One region of the Methylibium sp. genome, then DNA from elsewhere that is predicted to be linked to it. Evidence: riboswitches for the same ligand, from Rfam matches in the RefSeq annotation. Region 1 holds a riboswitch; the other holds the start of a gene.

What was found. Region 1 has a riboswitch for thiamine pyrophosphate ahead of thiC (phosphomethylpyrimidine synthase ThiC). Riboswitches for the same ligand answer to the same signal wherever they lie in the genome.
Region 2: it holds a riboswitch for thiamine pyrophosphate, as region 1 does, so the genes downstream of both, ACQY9S_RS05010 (TonB-dependent siderophore receptor) here and thiC (phosphomethylpyrimidine synthase ThiC) in region 1, are expected to answer to the same signal.

What each region holds. Positions count from the first base shown of each region.
Region 1 is NZ_OZ257250.1:1,197,956-1,204,789, reverse strand. It holds gene rimO (30S ribosomal protein S12 methylthiotransferase RimO) at 1-1,347, opposite strand, end outside; gene phaR (polyhydroxyalkanoate synthesis repressor PhaR) at 1,412-2,002, opposite strand; gene ACQY9S_RS05600 (sigma-54-dependent Fis family transcriptional regulator) at 2,096-4,096, opposite strand; TPP riboswitch at 4,678-4,782, shown strand; gene thiC (phosphomethylpyrimidine synthase ThiC) at 4,856-6,742, shown strand; gene ACQY9S_RS05590 (FAD-dependent oxidoreductase) at 6,746-6,834, shown strand, end outside.
Region 2 is NZ_OZ257250.1:1,070,962-1,077,795, forward strand. It holds gene ACQY9S_RS05000 (hypothetical protein) at 37-189, shown strand; tRNA gene ACQY9S_RS05005 (tRNA-Asn) at 615-690, opposite strand; gene ACQY9S_RS05010 (TonB-dependent siderophore receptor) at 727-2,892, opposite strand; TPP riboswitch at 2,959-3,072, opposite strand; gene ACQY9S_RS05015 (NAD(P)/FAD-dependent oxidoreductase) at 3,177-4,277, opposite strand; gene fdxA (ferredoxin FdxA) at 4,298-4,621, opposite strand; gene cobA (uroporphyrinogen-III C-methyltransferase) at 4,675-5,457, opposite strand; gene ACQY9S_RS05030 (sulfate adenylyltransferase subunit 1) at 5,471-6,757, opposite strand.

The DNA.
Region 1 (6,834 bases):
GCGCAGCTGCTTCGAGGCCTTCAGCGGCGCCAGCAGGTGCACGACGCCGTCGATCTCGGGCGCGTCGGCATAGCTGCGGCCGCGGCCGCCCTTCTTGCCGAGCGCCGGCGCGGCATCGATCAGCACCTGCATCTCGGCCCCGACGCGCTCGCGCAGCTTCTCGGCCGACACCGCCTCGGCCACCGCCATGAAGCGGGCCCGGCGCTCCTCGCGCACGGCCTCGGGCAAGGCACCGGCGAGTTCGTTCGCGCTGGCGCCTTCGACCGGGGAATAGGCAAAGCAACCGGCCCGGTCGATGCGGGCCTCGCGCATGAAGTCGAGCAGGTGCTCGAACTCGGATTCGGTCTCGCCGGGGAAGCCGGCGATGAAGGTGGAGCGCACCACGATCTGCGGGCAGGCCTCGCGCCAGCGCTGCAGGCGCTCCAGGTTCTTCTCGCCGTTGGCGGGGCGCTTCATGCGCTTGAGCACGTCGGGGTGGGCGTGCTGGAACGGCACGTCGAGGTAGGGCAGCACGCGGCCGGCCGCCATCAGCGGCAGGATCTCGTCGACATGCGGGTAGGGGTAGACGTAGTGCAGCCGCACCCAGGCGCCATGGGGTTCGGCGAGTTCGCCCAGGCGCTCGACCAGCTCGGTCATGCGCGTCTTGACCGGCTTGCCGTCCCAGAAGCCGGTGCGGTACTTCACGTCGACGCCGTAAGCCGAGGTGTCCTGGCTGATCACCAGCAGCTCCTTCACGCCCGACTCGAACAGCGCGCGCGCTTCGTTCAGCACATCGCCGATCGGCCGCGACACCAGGTCGCCGCGCATGCTGGGGATGATGCAGAAGCTGCAGCGGTGGTTGCAGCCCTCGCTGATCTTCAGGTAGGCGTAGTGCCTGGGCGTGAGCTTCACGCCGTAGGCCGGCACCAGGTCGACGAAGGGGTCGTGCGGCTTGGGCACGTGCACGTGCACCGCGTCCATCACCTCCTGCGTCGCGTGCGGCCCGGTCACGGCCAGCACGCTCGGGTGCATCTGGCGCACCAGGTTGCCGCCGCCTTCGCCCGCCTTGGCACCCAGGCAGCCAGTGACGATGACCCTGCCGTTCTCGGCCAGCGCCTCGCCGATGGTGTCGAGGCTCTCCTTCACCGCGTCGTCGATGAAGCCGCAGGTGTTGACGATCACCAGGTCGGCGCCGGCGAAACTCTTGGAAGTGTCGTAGCCCTCGGCGCGCAACTGCGTGAGGATGAGCTCCGAATCGGTCAGCGCCTTGGGGCAGCCGAGCGACACGAAGCCGATCTTGGGGATGTTGCGGGAGGCGGCATCGCCCACGGTCGGGGCGGTGGTGTCCACTACAGCAGTCTGGGTCATCGGCGGATTTTCGCCGATCCCGGCCGATCGCCCCGCGCGAAAGGCCGGAGCGGGCCTACCGGCCCTATTTCTTGGCGCCGGTGGTCGCCGAGAACAGGCTCTCGGTCTGCTTGTGCATCTGCTCCTGCATCTGCACGAACAGGTTCTTCGACTGGTCGAGGTAGCTGCTCATCAGGCCCTGCATCATCGGCGCCTGCACGCTCATGAACTGTGCCCACAGCTCGGGGCTGTAGGCCTTGCCTGCGCCCAGGCCGGTCTGTTCGGCAAAGCGGCTCTGCATCTCGGTGAAGGCCTGGATGTTCTTCTCGAGGTAGGAGCCGAGCAGGCCCTGCATGGTGTGGCCGTACAGGCGGATGATGTGGGCCAGCACCGGCGTCGTGAACATCGGCATGCCGCCGGTCTCGGCCTCCAGGATGATCTGCAGCAGGATGCTGCGCGTCAGGTCCTCGCCGGTTTTGGCGTCGCGCACGACGAAACTCTCGCTGTCGAGCACCATCTGCCGCACGTCGGCCAGCGTGATGTAGCCGCTGGTCTGGGTGTCGTACAAGCGGCGGTTCGGGTACTTCTTCAGAACCCGGATGCTGCCCGCTTCATCCGGGCCCTCGTCGGCCTTGGCCGGACTGCTGCGCGGAGACCGGACTTTCGCTTGCGTCATGGGAACCACTCCAGAGAAGGGCTCCCATTCTAGAAGCCGGGCGCCCTCTCCCCGAAGGGGTTTTCCCGCCGCACCGCCCGCAGCGGCCGGCGGCTACTGCTGGTTCGGCGGCGTGATCTTGAAGCGTTTCATCTGGCGGTAGACCGTCGCGCGACACATCTTCAGGTCCTGTGAAGCCAGCGTGATATTCCACTTGTTGCGCTTCAGGGAACTCAGCAGCCGCTCCGCATCGATGTCGTCGCTGCCTGCCACGACCGTGATGCCCTCATCGCCGTCGCGTGTCTGCAACTGCAGCGGCCGCCCATGCCCCAGGCGCTGCATGCCGATTTCCTGCGGCAGATCGTCAGGCGTCACCGGGCCGTCGCCGCTGATCGCCAGTGCGAATCGCAGCACATTGCGCAGTTCCCGGATATTGCCAGGCCACCGGTAGGTCAGCAGCAGTTCCATCGCCTCGGCGGAAATGCCTGCGTGGTCCATCAGGCCCTTGGCCTCGTCGTTGAAGACGGTCTCGATCAGATAGCGCTTGTCGGCGCGCTCGCGCAGCGCCGGCAGTGACATCGTCGCGCCGCACAGCCGGTAGTACAGGTCTTCGCGGAAGGTCCCCGCGGCCACCCGGTCGCGCAGATCGCGGTGGGTCGCGGCGACGACGGTGAAGTCGACCGGGATCGGCCGCTCGGCGCCCAGCGGCAGCACCTCGGACTCCGACAGCACGCGCAGGAAGCGCGTCTGCAGGTGCAGCGGCATGTCGCCGATCTCGTCGAGGAACAGCGTGCCGCCGTGGGCCTGCAGGATCAGTCCCTTCATGCCCTTGCTCTTGCCGCCGGTGAAGCTGCCCGGCGTGTAGCCGAACAGTTCGCTCTCGATCAGGGACTCGGGGATCGACGCGCAGTTGACGGCCACGAAAGGCATGCGGGCGCGCGAACTCGACTCGTGCAGCGCCTTCGCGAACACCTCCTTGCCGGAGCCGGTTTCGCCGTGGATCAGGATGTTGACCTTGCGGTCCACCAGCCGCTTGGCCTGCACCAGCAGGCGGTCCATCGCCGGGTCGCTGCCGGCCAGCCGGTCCAACGCCGGGAAACTGCCGGACGGCCGGGCTGCCGGCTGCAGCATCGCCGGGCGCTCCGCCATCACTGGCGTCACGGTCCCCTTCTCGCGCGGCGCGACCACCGTTGCATAGTAGTGTTCCCGCGGTTCGGAACACGTGACCGAGACGTCCAGACCAGTCCCGGCCCTGGCGATGCGCCAGATCGCTTCCATCGTCGTGGCGAAGACCTCCGAGAGGTTGCGACCCAGCAGTGAACTGCCGCGCTGGCCGCGCGACGAAGGCCACAGCTTGGCACGCGCCCCTGTGTTGGCCCCGACGATCAAGCCCTCGTCATCGAAGGCCAGCATCGTGTCGCCCGCGACGTCGACCAGGCCGCAGACCTTGCCCAGGCGCAGGATCCAGTTCTTCCTGAAGTGGCGCAGGAAGTTGGCATCCTCGATCATCTGCGCGTACATGGACGTGAGATGGAAGACGAGGTGCTGGCTGTCCTTGGCGCGGGGCGAGCGCAGCGCCGACACGTCGAACACCGCGAGCAGCTTGCCGTTGGGATCGAACAGCGGCGCCGTCGTGCAGGTCAGCGAGATGTGCGTGGCGTCGAAATGTTCGGCCTGGTGACAGGTGATCGGCGTCTGCTCGATGAGGCAGGTGCCAACGCCGCAGGTGCCGGCGTGTGCTTCGTTCCAGTCGGCACCGAGGTAGAGGCCGGCGCTCCGCAGCTCACTGTCCCAGGCCGGATTGCCGATGTAGTCGACCGTGATGCCGGCAGCATCGGTCAGCAACAGCATGTAGCCCAGATCCGCCACACGCCGGTACATGTCCTCCATGCCGGACCGTGCGACCCGCAGGAACTCCTCGATCTGCTGCTGGTGCTCACGCACCTCCTGCGAAGGCAGGATGCGCGCCGGGGTTGGCCGCGAGGGATCGAGCCCGTAGTCGTTCACGCAACGGGCCCACGACTTATAGACCCGGCTTTTCTCGGACGCCTCGTCAATGGGATTCGTGACAACGGAAACCACGTTGTCGATGTGCTGCGTTCGTTCAGAAACCATGCGTCACCTCCAATTGCTTCTGCCGTTTGCTCCCAATGGCTGAAGTCTTCTTCTTGTTTGATGATCCACCGAGCGGCTGGCCAACGCTACAGCGGAAACCCCCGGGGCTTTGCGGACGTGCAATCCCACGCGGCGAGGATGGAGCGGGCACCCCGGGGTTCGATGCGCGGACAGGCGACAGCGGCACCGCACCCGCGATCGGGTGGATGCCGCTCTGCGGCGCGGCGCGCGTGGCGTCTGGCGGTCAGCAACAGCACCCCGCCCATCGAGGTTTGCGCGACGAGCAGGCATAGCACGCCGCGTGCCCAGGTTGCGGGCCGGCCGCAGACCTTCGCCCGCCGGCGAGAAACGACGCATCGGCCCTGCGGGGCGACCCGGATCCGAAGGTGCATCGACATCGGCACGACGCGAACCATGAGCGACATCTGTCGCATCGAGGCTTCGGCGGATTGAACACATGTCGCATGCCGGTTCATCCCCACACCCGCATGTTGGCAAATCGCCACGGCATCCGTGCAGAAACGGTTTGAAAAATACGCACGGGCATGCATTGACACCGGCTTCGGCGCACTCACACAATGGGCCTTGCTCCGGGGTGCATGCAGGTCTGCGTGCTGAGACGGTGAATCCGAACCCGCGAACTTGAACCGGTTAGTACCGGCGGAAGAAGAGCTGTCACACCCTTGGCGTCGGTCCCTCGCGGACCGGTGCCGGCATGGGGCGACCTTCGGAGCAATCACCTCTCACGAAGGAGCCCGAATGAACGCCCCCGACAAGATCGCCGCCCTGCTCTCGCTGACGCGCGAGCCCTTCCCCGCCTCGCGCAAGACCTACCTGCAAGGCTCCCGCAGCGATCTGCGCGTGCCGATGCGCGAGGTGACGCTGACCAACGGCGAGACCGTCTCGCTGTACGACACCTCGGGCCCCTACACCGAGCCCGATGTGGCGATCGACGTGAAGCACGGCCTGCCCGGCGTGCGCACACCCTGGCTCGACGCCCGTGCCGACACCGAGCTCTATGCCGGCCGCCTGCACCAGGCCCTCGACGACGGCGCGAAGCACGAGGCCCGCGAGGCGCAGCGCATCGAGCAGCTGCGCCTTGACGCCGCCGCGCTGCAGCGCCGGCCGCGACGCGCGAAGTCCGGTGCCAACGTCACGCAGATGCACTATGCGCGCTTGGGCATCGTCACGCCGGAGATGGAGTACGTGGCGCTGCGCGAGAACGGCAAACGCGAGTGGATGCGCGAGTACCTGGGCGATGCGTCGCGCGAGCAACGCCTGCACGGCAACCCGATGGGCGCGCGGATCCCGGCCATCGTGACGCCCGAGTTCGTGCGCGACGAGGTGGCGCGCGGCCGCGCCATCATCCCGGCCAACATCAACCACCCCGAGGTGGAGCCGATGGCGATCGGCCGCAACTTCCTGGTGAAGATCAACGCCAACATCGGCAACTCGGCCGTCACGTCGAGCATCGAGGAAGAGGTGGAGAAGCTGGTGTGGGCGATCCGCTGGGGCGCCGACAACGTGATGGACCTGTCCACCGGCCGCAACATCCACACCACGCGCGACTGGATCGTGCGCAACTCGCCGGTGCCGATCGGCACGGTGCCGATTTACCAGGCGCTCGAGAAGGTCGGCGGCGTGGCCGAGGACCTTACCTGGGAGATCTTCCGCGACACGCTGATCGAGCAGGCCGAGCAGGGCGTCGACTACTTCACCATCCACGCCGGCGTGCGCCTGCCCTTCATCCACCTCACCGCGGACCGCCGCACCGGCATCGTCTCGCGCGGCGGCTCGATCATGGCCAAGTGGTGCATCTCGCACCACCGCGAGAGCTTCATCTACGAGCACTTCGAGGACATCTGCGACATCATGAAGGCCTACGACGTGAGCTTCTCGCTCGGCGATGGCCTGCGCCCCGGCTCGGCCGCCGACGCCAACGACGAGGCCCAGTTCGCCGAACTGCGCACGCTGGGCGAGCTGACCCAGGTGGCCTGGAAGCACGACGTGCAGACCATGATCGAAGGCCCGGGCCACGTGCCGATGCACATGATCCAGGCCAACATGGACGAGCAGTTGAAGCACTGCCACGAGGCGCCGTTCTACACGCTGGGGCCGCTGACGATCGACATCGCGCCCGGCTACGACCACATCGCCAGCGCGATCGGCGCGGCGATGATCGGCTGGTTCGGCACCGCGATGCTGTGCTACGTGACGCCCAAGGAGCACCTGGGCCTGCCCGATCGCGACGACGTCAAGCAGGGCATCATCGCCTACAAGATCGCCGCGCACGCGGCCGACGTCGCCAAGGGCCACCCCGGCGCCCGCGCCCGCGACGACGCGCTGTCCAAGGCACGCTTCGAGTTCCGCTGGATGGACCAGTTCAACCTCTCGCTGGACCCCGACACCGCGCGCGACTTCCACGACGAGACCCTGCCCAAGGACGCCAGCAAGGTGGCGCACTTCTGCTCGATGTGCGGGCCGAAGTTCTGCTCGATGAAGATCACGCAGGAGGTGCGCGAGTACGCAGCGCAGCGCGGCATCAGCGAAGCGCAGGCGCTGGACGCCGGCATGGCCGAGAAATCGAGCCAGTTCCGGCAGGCCGGCGGCGAGATCTACATCCCGCTCGTGGTCGACGAGGGCTGAGCCGTGCCCTCGCTCGACCTCGGCATCGCCGGCGCCGGCCTGCTGGGCCGGCTGCTGGCCTGGCAACTGGCCCATGCAGGCTACCGCGTCAG
Region 2 (6,834 bases), 130 kb from region 1:
GCGCCTGCCGCAGGTGCACTCCACGGAGGTGATGCGATGAACCCGCTCCGCGAAACGCTCGACGACCTGGACATCTTCGCGAACCGGTCCGACGACGCCACACGCAAGGGCGCGCTGGCCCGTCCGAGGGCGAGGCGATCGTCCCTGTACTTTGCGAAGTTCGCGCCGCGGAGGTTGGCAAGGAAGTGATGCGCCAAGGGTTGGCGCAGCCAGTGACGGATCCGCTGGTGGTCCTGTGCGGGATGGGCCTTGCCGACCGAGATCTCTCGCTCGTAACGCTTCAGGGCTTCGGCGAAGGTGGTGCGCTCCGCTTCCGCACGGGAGACGAAGATGCCCCGGTCCATCTCGGATTCCAGCACACGCGCCCATGCCCTCAGCCTCCGGGCGGCTGTCGAACGTGCGGTACTGAGGCGGGTAGCCCCGCCTGACGATCTGCGCTCGCCAGTAGCGACCGCGCTTCGTGATGCTTGCCAAAGTGACCGATCTCCGGGGTGGAGCGTGGTCACCAGTCTTCAGCTGTGGCAGATTTGTGGCAAAGACCCGTTTTGGCGCGGTCTGGCCAAGAAAAAAGGCCTGCACTCACGTGCAAGCCTTTGATCTTCTTCGGTTTTCTGTGGCTCCCCGACCTGGGCTCGAACCAGGGACCTACGGATTAACAGTCCGGCGCTCTACCAACTGAGCTATCGAGGAATTGAGCCATAAATTATAACGAGTTCGCGGGCGGTCTCACAAGTCCGCGCTGAGCGAGACGCGCCAGGTGCGCGGCGCCATCGGGTAGAGGTAGACGTGCTCGAACTGGTAGGGCGATTCCTGCCAGGCGCGGTGGTCGGTCGCGTTGTCGACGCCCACGCGCCACACCAGTGTGCGTGCCTCGAGCTTGTGCTCGTAGCGCGCGCCCAGGTCGAGGCGGGCCCAGCCTGGGATGCGCGTGTTGCCGTCGTTCGGCAGCAGCGTGCGGTCGCTCTCGGCCACCACACCCCCTTGCAAGCTGAGGCCGGGCGCGCTGGCCACCTGGTACTGCGCCTGCAGCTTGAGCACCCGCTGCGGCACGTTGGGCGGGCGCTGGCCGTTCACGGTGGCGTCGCTGCTGCCGATGCGCTCGGCATGCAGCAGCATGGCGCTGGCCGCCCAGGTCCAGGCGCCGGTGCGGGCATCGACGCCGGCTTCGATGCCGCGATGCCGCGCGCTGCCGTCCGGGCCGAGCGGACTGGGGGCGGGCGCGCCGGCGGCGAGGGCATAGGTCGGCCGGTCGATCTCGAAGGCGGCGAGGCTCCAGTTCCACAGGTCGGCGCGGCCCTTGACGCCGATCTCGAGCTGGCGGCTCTTGAGGGCGGGCAGCGCCTGCCCGGCATTGCTGTAGGTCGACGGCCGGTTCGGCACTACCTGGGTCTCGATGCCCTGGCCCCAGCTGGCGTAGGTCATCAAGCCCGGTTGCCACTCGTAGTTCAGTGCGATCCAGGGCGTGGTGACGTTCTGGCTGTAGTCGGTGGGCTCCTGGCCGGAGGTCGTGATGGTGTCGCGGTGCAGCCGCGTGTGGCGCAGGCCGAGCCAGGTGCTGAGTTCCGGTGTCAGCTGGACCACGTCGCGAACGTAGAGTTCGGCGTTGCGCTCGCGACGGTGGGTGTTGTCGCTCACGAAGCCGGTGTTCGCAAACGCCACCTGCGTGCCGTCGATGTTGCCGCTGCCCAGCTCGTCGCCATTGATGTCGAGCGAGCGGTTGTTGATCTGCCCTTCGAAGCGGGCCTTGAAGCGCGTGAACAACACGCCGGTGGTCAGCTGGTGCGCCAGGCCGGCGGTGGCGAAGCGGCCCTGCAGCGACAGGTCGAGCGCGTCGGTGCGGCGGTGCTCGTTCTCGCTGCGAAAGTCGTAGAGGTCGTAGCTACCGTCGCTGCAGTAGCGGTCGAAATTGCCCTCTGCGCCGCAGCCGAACGGAAACGCCAGGCGGTCGTCGGTCCTGAGCTGCTGCGTCGCGTAGTGCGCCTTGGCGCTCCAGTCGGCGCTCAGCCGCTGCTGCAGGCGCAGGCTGGCGGTGTTGCCGTCCAGCACCACCGGCAGCGACCACGGCTGGTTGTTGAGGTTGAGGCGCGGGTCGACGCTGCGCGCGTCGGGCACGCGGTTGCCGAGCAGGCTGAAGCCGGGCTGGCTGGGCTGCGAGCGGTGGCTGGTCTCGAACTCGGCTTCGAGCAGGGTGTCGGGTGTGAGGCGCCAGTCACCGGCCAGTGCAAACAGGTGGCGCCGGCCCTTGGCGTTGCGCAGCTCCGGGTCGAGGTGCTCGACGGCGGCGTTGACGCGCAGGCCGAAGGCGCGGTCGGCGCCGAAGCGGGTGGCGAGATCCACCGCACCGAGCACGCTGTTGGACCCACGCCATTCCAGCGTGGCGTTGCGCACGTCGATGTCGGGGCGCTTGACCACCAGATTCACCAGACCGCCCGGTGCGCTGATGCCGGCCTGGATGCCGCTGGTGCCCTTCAGCAGTTCGAGGCGTGACTTGTTGTCGAGCGGGATGGCGCTCTCGGCGTTGATCGGCAGACCGTCGCGGCGGTAGTTGTAGCGCTGGTCGAGCACGAAGCCGCGCACGGTCAGCGAGTCCCAGTAGCCCACGCTGTTGTAGGCATCGCTGGCGCTGGCGTCCACGCGCGTGAGCGCGCGCAGGTTCTGCGCGCCGGCATCCTTGAGTTGCGACTCCGTGACCACGTGCGCCTGCAGCGGGCTGCGCGTGAGCGGGATGTTGCCAAAGCCGGTGAGTTCGGCGCTGTTGGTCTCGCGCGGCCCGGTGATGCTGACGGTGGGCAAGGCGGTCGCGTCGTCGGCCACGTCGGCAGCGTGGGCCGCGGCGGTGCATGCCATCGCGGCCAGCGCCACGCGGGTGAGGGTGAAATGTCGTGTTGCCATCGTGCTTCCAGTGCGACGGCAGGGCGGCGGTTCCGCAAGGCGGCCATCCCGGCACAGCGGGACGAGTCACACCGAAGATCGCTTCCCTGCGCGAGGATTACCTCAATCAGGTTCGAAGGGACTTTCTCAGTCGAGCCCGCCGTCTCTTGCGAGAGCGGGTCAACACCCCTAGCAGGTGCCGCGCGGTGTTGCGCGGCACGGTGTCGATTATGGCGCGACAGCGCGCACACCGAAAACGAAAGAGCCCGCGGGCGGCGGGCTCTTCGCGCGGCGGCGGTCGAACTTCAGTCGAACACCGGCGTTTCCACGCCCAGCACCTTGTGCAGCTTCGGGCTGGTGGTGGTGTATTGCAGGTGGATGCGCTTGTCCGGGAAGATGTAGGGCGCCGCGCCGAAGGCCGCCAGCGCCGCTTCGTGGAAGCCGGAGAGGATCAGCTTCTTCTTGCCCGGGTAGACGTTGATGTCACCGACCGCGAAGATGCCGGGCACGTTGGTCTCGAACTTCTCGGTGTCGACGACCACCTGCTTGCGCTCGATGCTCAGGCCCCACTCGGCGATCGGGCCGAGCTTCGGGCTCAGGCCGAAGAACACCAGCAGCACGTCGAGCGGCACCACGCGGGTCACGCCGTCGCCGCCGGTCACCTTCACGCTCCTGAGCCGGCCGTCGGCCTCCTCGAAGCCGGTGACCTGGCCGACGATGAACTGCATCTCGTAGGCGTCGCACAGCTCCCGCATCTTCGCGACCGAGGCGGGCGCGGCCTTGAAGCCATCGCGGCGGTGCACGAGGATCACGCTCTCGGCCCTGTGCGGGCCTTCCTGCACGAAGTTCAGCGTCCAGTCGAGCGCCGAGTCGCCGCCGCCGACGATCAGCAGGTTCTTGCCGGCGAACTGTGCCGGGTTGCGCACGCGGTAATGCAGCTGGCTGCCGTCGAACTTGTCGAGCCCGTCGACCTTCAGCAGTCGCGGCTGGAACGAGCCCACGCCGCCGGCGATGAAGACGGTCTTGGTGATGAAGCGCGTGCCCTTGCTCGTCTCGAGATCGAAGCGGCCGTCCTCGCGCTTGGCCACCCGCGTGACCTCCTGGCCCAGGTGGAAGGTCGCACCGAAGGGCTCGATCTGCTTGAGCAGGTTGTCGGTGAGCTCCTTGCCGGTGCACACCGGCACCGCCGGGATGTCGTAGATCGGCTTGTCGGGGTAGAGCTCGATGCACTGGCCACCCGGGTAGGCGAGCGAGTCGATGATGTGGGCCTTGATCTCGAGCAGGCCGAGCTCGAACACCTGGAACAGGCCCACCGGGCCGGCGCCGACGATGACCGCGTCGGTTTCGATCGGGCCGTCGTGGCTGTTTGCGGTCGCGGTGATGGCGGGGTTGATTTGCGGGTCCATGTGAGAAGGCAAAAGTGGATTCAGCGGATCAGTTCGCCGAGCTTGTCGGTCCGGTCTTTCCAGTCGTCGGCATCGGGCAGTGGCGCCTTGCGCTTGGTGATGCTGGGCCAGTTCTTCGACAGCTCGACATTGATGGCGATGAACTTCTGCTGGTCGCCGGGCACGTCTTCTTCGGGCAGGATGGCATTGACCGGGCACTCCGGGATGCAAACGGCGCAGTCGATGCATTCGTCCGGATCGATCACCAGGAAGTTCGGGCCCTCGCGGAAGCAATCCACCGGACAGACATCGACACAGTCGGTGTATTTGCAGCGGATGCAGGCTTCGGTGACGACGTGGGTCATGGCGGGTTCAGGCTGGGTGGAGGACTGCGTCGCGCGACGCAAAGCACTCGATTTTAAGGGCTTGGGGTTTTCACCGGGCGGGCGGGTGACTCGACGCGGCAGGGGGCTTGCAGCCCGGCCCTTGCGGTGGGCGTGGCACCGGGGAGCGCACGTGCACCCACGCCGACCGCCACCACCGCCGGCCGGCCGGTGTGAAGCACGCTGGCTTCCATCAGCGTGGCAACGCTGTGATCGCTGCTCAGCTGGTCGACACAGCCGGCGCGCGAGACCACGCACACGGGCGTGTCCGGTGCCCATCCGGCCCCGCGCAGACGGTGCGACAGCGCAGCGAGCTGGCGCCCGGCCATGTAGAACACCTCGGTGTCGGCGGTGCGCGTGGCCTGCAACTCGCCGGTGCGCGTCATCGCGGTGGTGAGGCTGACGCTGCGGCCGCTGCCCCGGCGGGTGAGCGGGCGTTGCGTCGCGGCGGCCGCGGCGATCGCCGCCGTGATGCCGGGCACGATCTCTGCGGTGTGGCCTTCGGCGGCCAGCGCCTGCAGTTCCTCCTCGAGCCGGCCGAACACGCTGGGGTCGCCGCCCTTGAGGCGCACGACACGCAGGCCGAGCGCCGCAAACTTCACCAGCAGCGCGTTGATGCGTGTCTGGCCGGTCGCGTGGCAGAAGCCGCGCTTGCCGACATCGACCCAGCGCGCCCGCGGCGCGAGTTCGCGCAAGCCCGGGTCGGTGAGGGCGTCGAACAGCACGACCTCGGCCTCGGCCAGCCGGCGGGCACCGCGCACGGTGATCAGGTCCGCTGCACCCGGGCCGGCACCGATGAAGACGACGGGGTGGCTCATCGTGCCCGCCGGCTCACGCCGCAGTGGCGGCCACCAGCAATGCGCCGCTGGTGCGGTTGCTGGTCGGGTCGACGACGATCAGCGCACCGCCGATGCGGTTGGCCACATAGGCTTCGACCGGCAGCGGTGACTGCGTTTCGATCTGCACCTGGCCGATCTCGTTGACCGCGAGCTCGTGCGCGTCGCTGTTTTCCAGCGTGTGGATGTCGCGCCGGCTGTCGATCGCCGTGATGCGCGCCTGCACCCAGCGGTGGCCGTGGCGCACCCAGTACTTGCGGCCCACCTGGGCCGGCTCGGTGTCGAGCCAGGCCAGCGTGGCGGCGAAGCGTTGGGTGGTCTGCAGCGGGGCGGTGCTGGCGATCCAGTCGCCGCGCGAGACGTCGAGCTGGCGGTCGAGCACCAGGCCGGCCGACTGGCCGGCCTCGCAGCCGTCCACCACCGCCCCGGCGCAACGCACTTGCGCCACGATGGCCGTCTGCCCGCTCGGGAACACCTGCACCGCGTCGCCGGCGCGCACGCGGCCGTGCGCGATGCGGCCCCAGATCGTGCGCGGCTGGTGGCCGGTGCCCTGTTCGCTCTGCTTGGCCACGTATTGCACGGGGATCAGCAGCGCGCCGTCATGGCGCTCGTCGGTCGCGGGCAGCGTGTGCAGCAGTTCCAGCAGCGTCGACCCGGTGTACCAGTTCCAGACGTCGGAGCGCACGGTGACGTTGTCGCCGCGCAGTGCCGACACCGGCACGATGCCGGCCGGCGTGATGCCCGCCTGGGCGGCGAAGAGGCTCAGCGCCTCGCTCACCGCCGAGAAGGCGGCCTCGGCCTCGGCGTCGACCGCGTCGAGCTTGTTGATCGCGAACACGATGCTCGGCACGCGCAGCAACTGGGCGAGCAGCGAGTGGCGGCGCGTTTGCGGGAGCAGCTGCACGGGCTTCGTGCGCCAGTCCAGCTTGGTGATGTCGACCAGCACCACCGCGGCATCGCTGCCGGCGGCCGCGGTGACCATGTTGCGCGTGTACTGCTCGTGGCCCGGTGCGTCGGCGATGATGAACTTGCGCTGGCGCGTTGCGAAGTAGCGGTAGGCAACGTCGATCGTGATGCCTTGCTCGCGCTCGGCCTCGAGGCCGTCGGTCAACAGCGACAGGTCGATCGCGCTGCCCGCGGCGCGCTTCTCCAGCGCGTCGAGCTGGTCGGCGAGGATGGCGCGGCTGTCGTAGAGCAGGCGCCCGATCAGCGTGCTCTTGCCGTCGTCGACGGAGCCGGCGGTCAGGAAGCGCAGTGCGCGGTGCTGGAGTTCGTCATTCATGGTGGTGTGATGCAGAGCCGGGCCTTTCGCCGGGCCGCCCCAAGGAAGGCCCACGCCCCCTCGGGGGGCAGTGAACG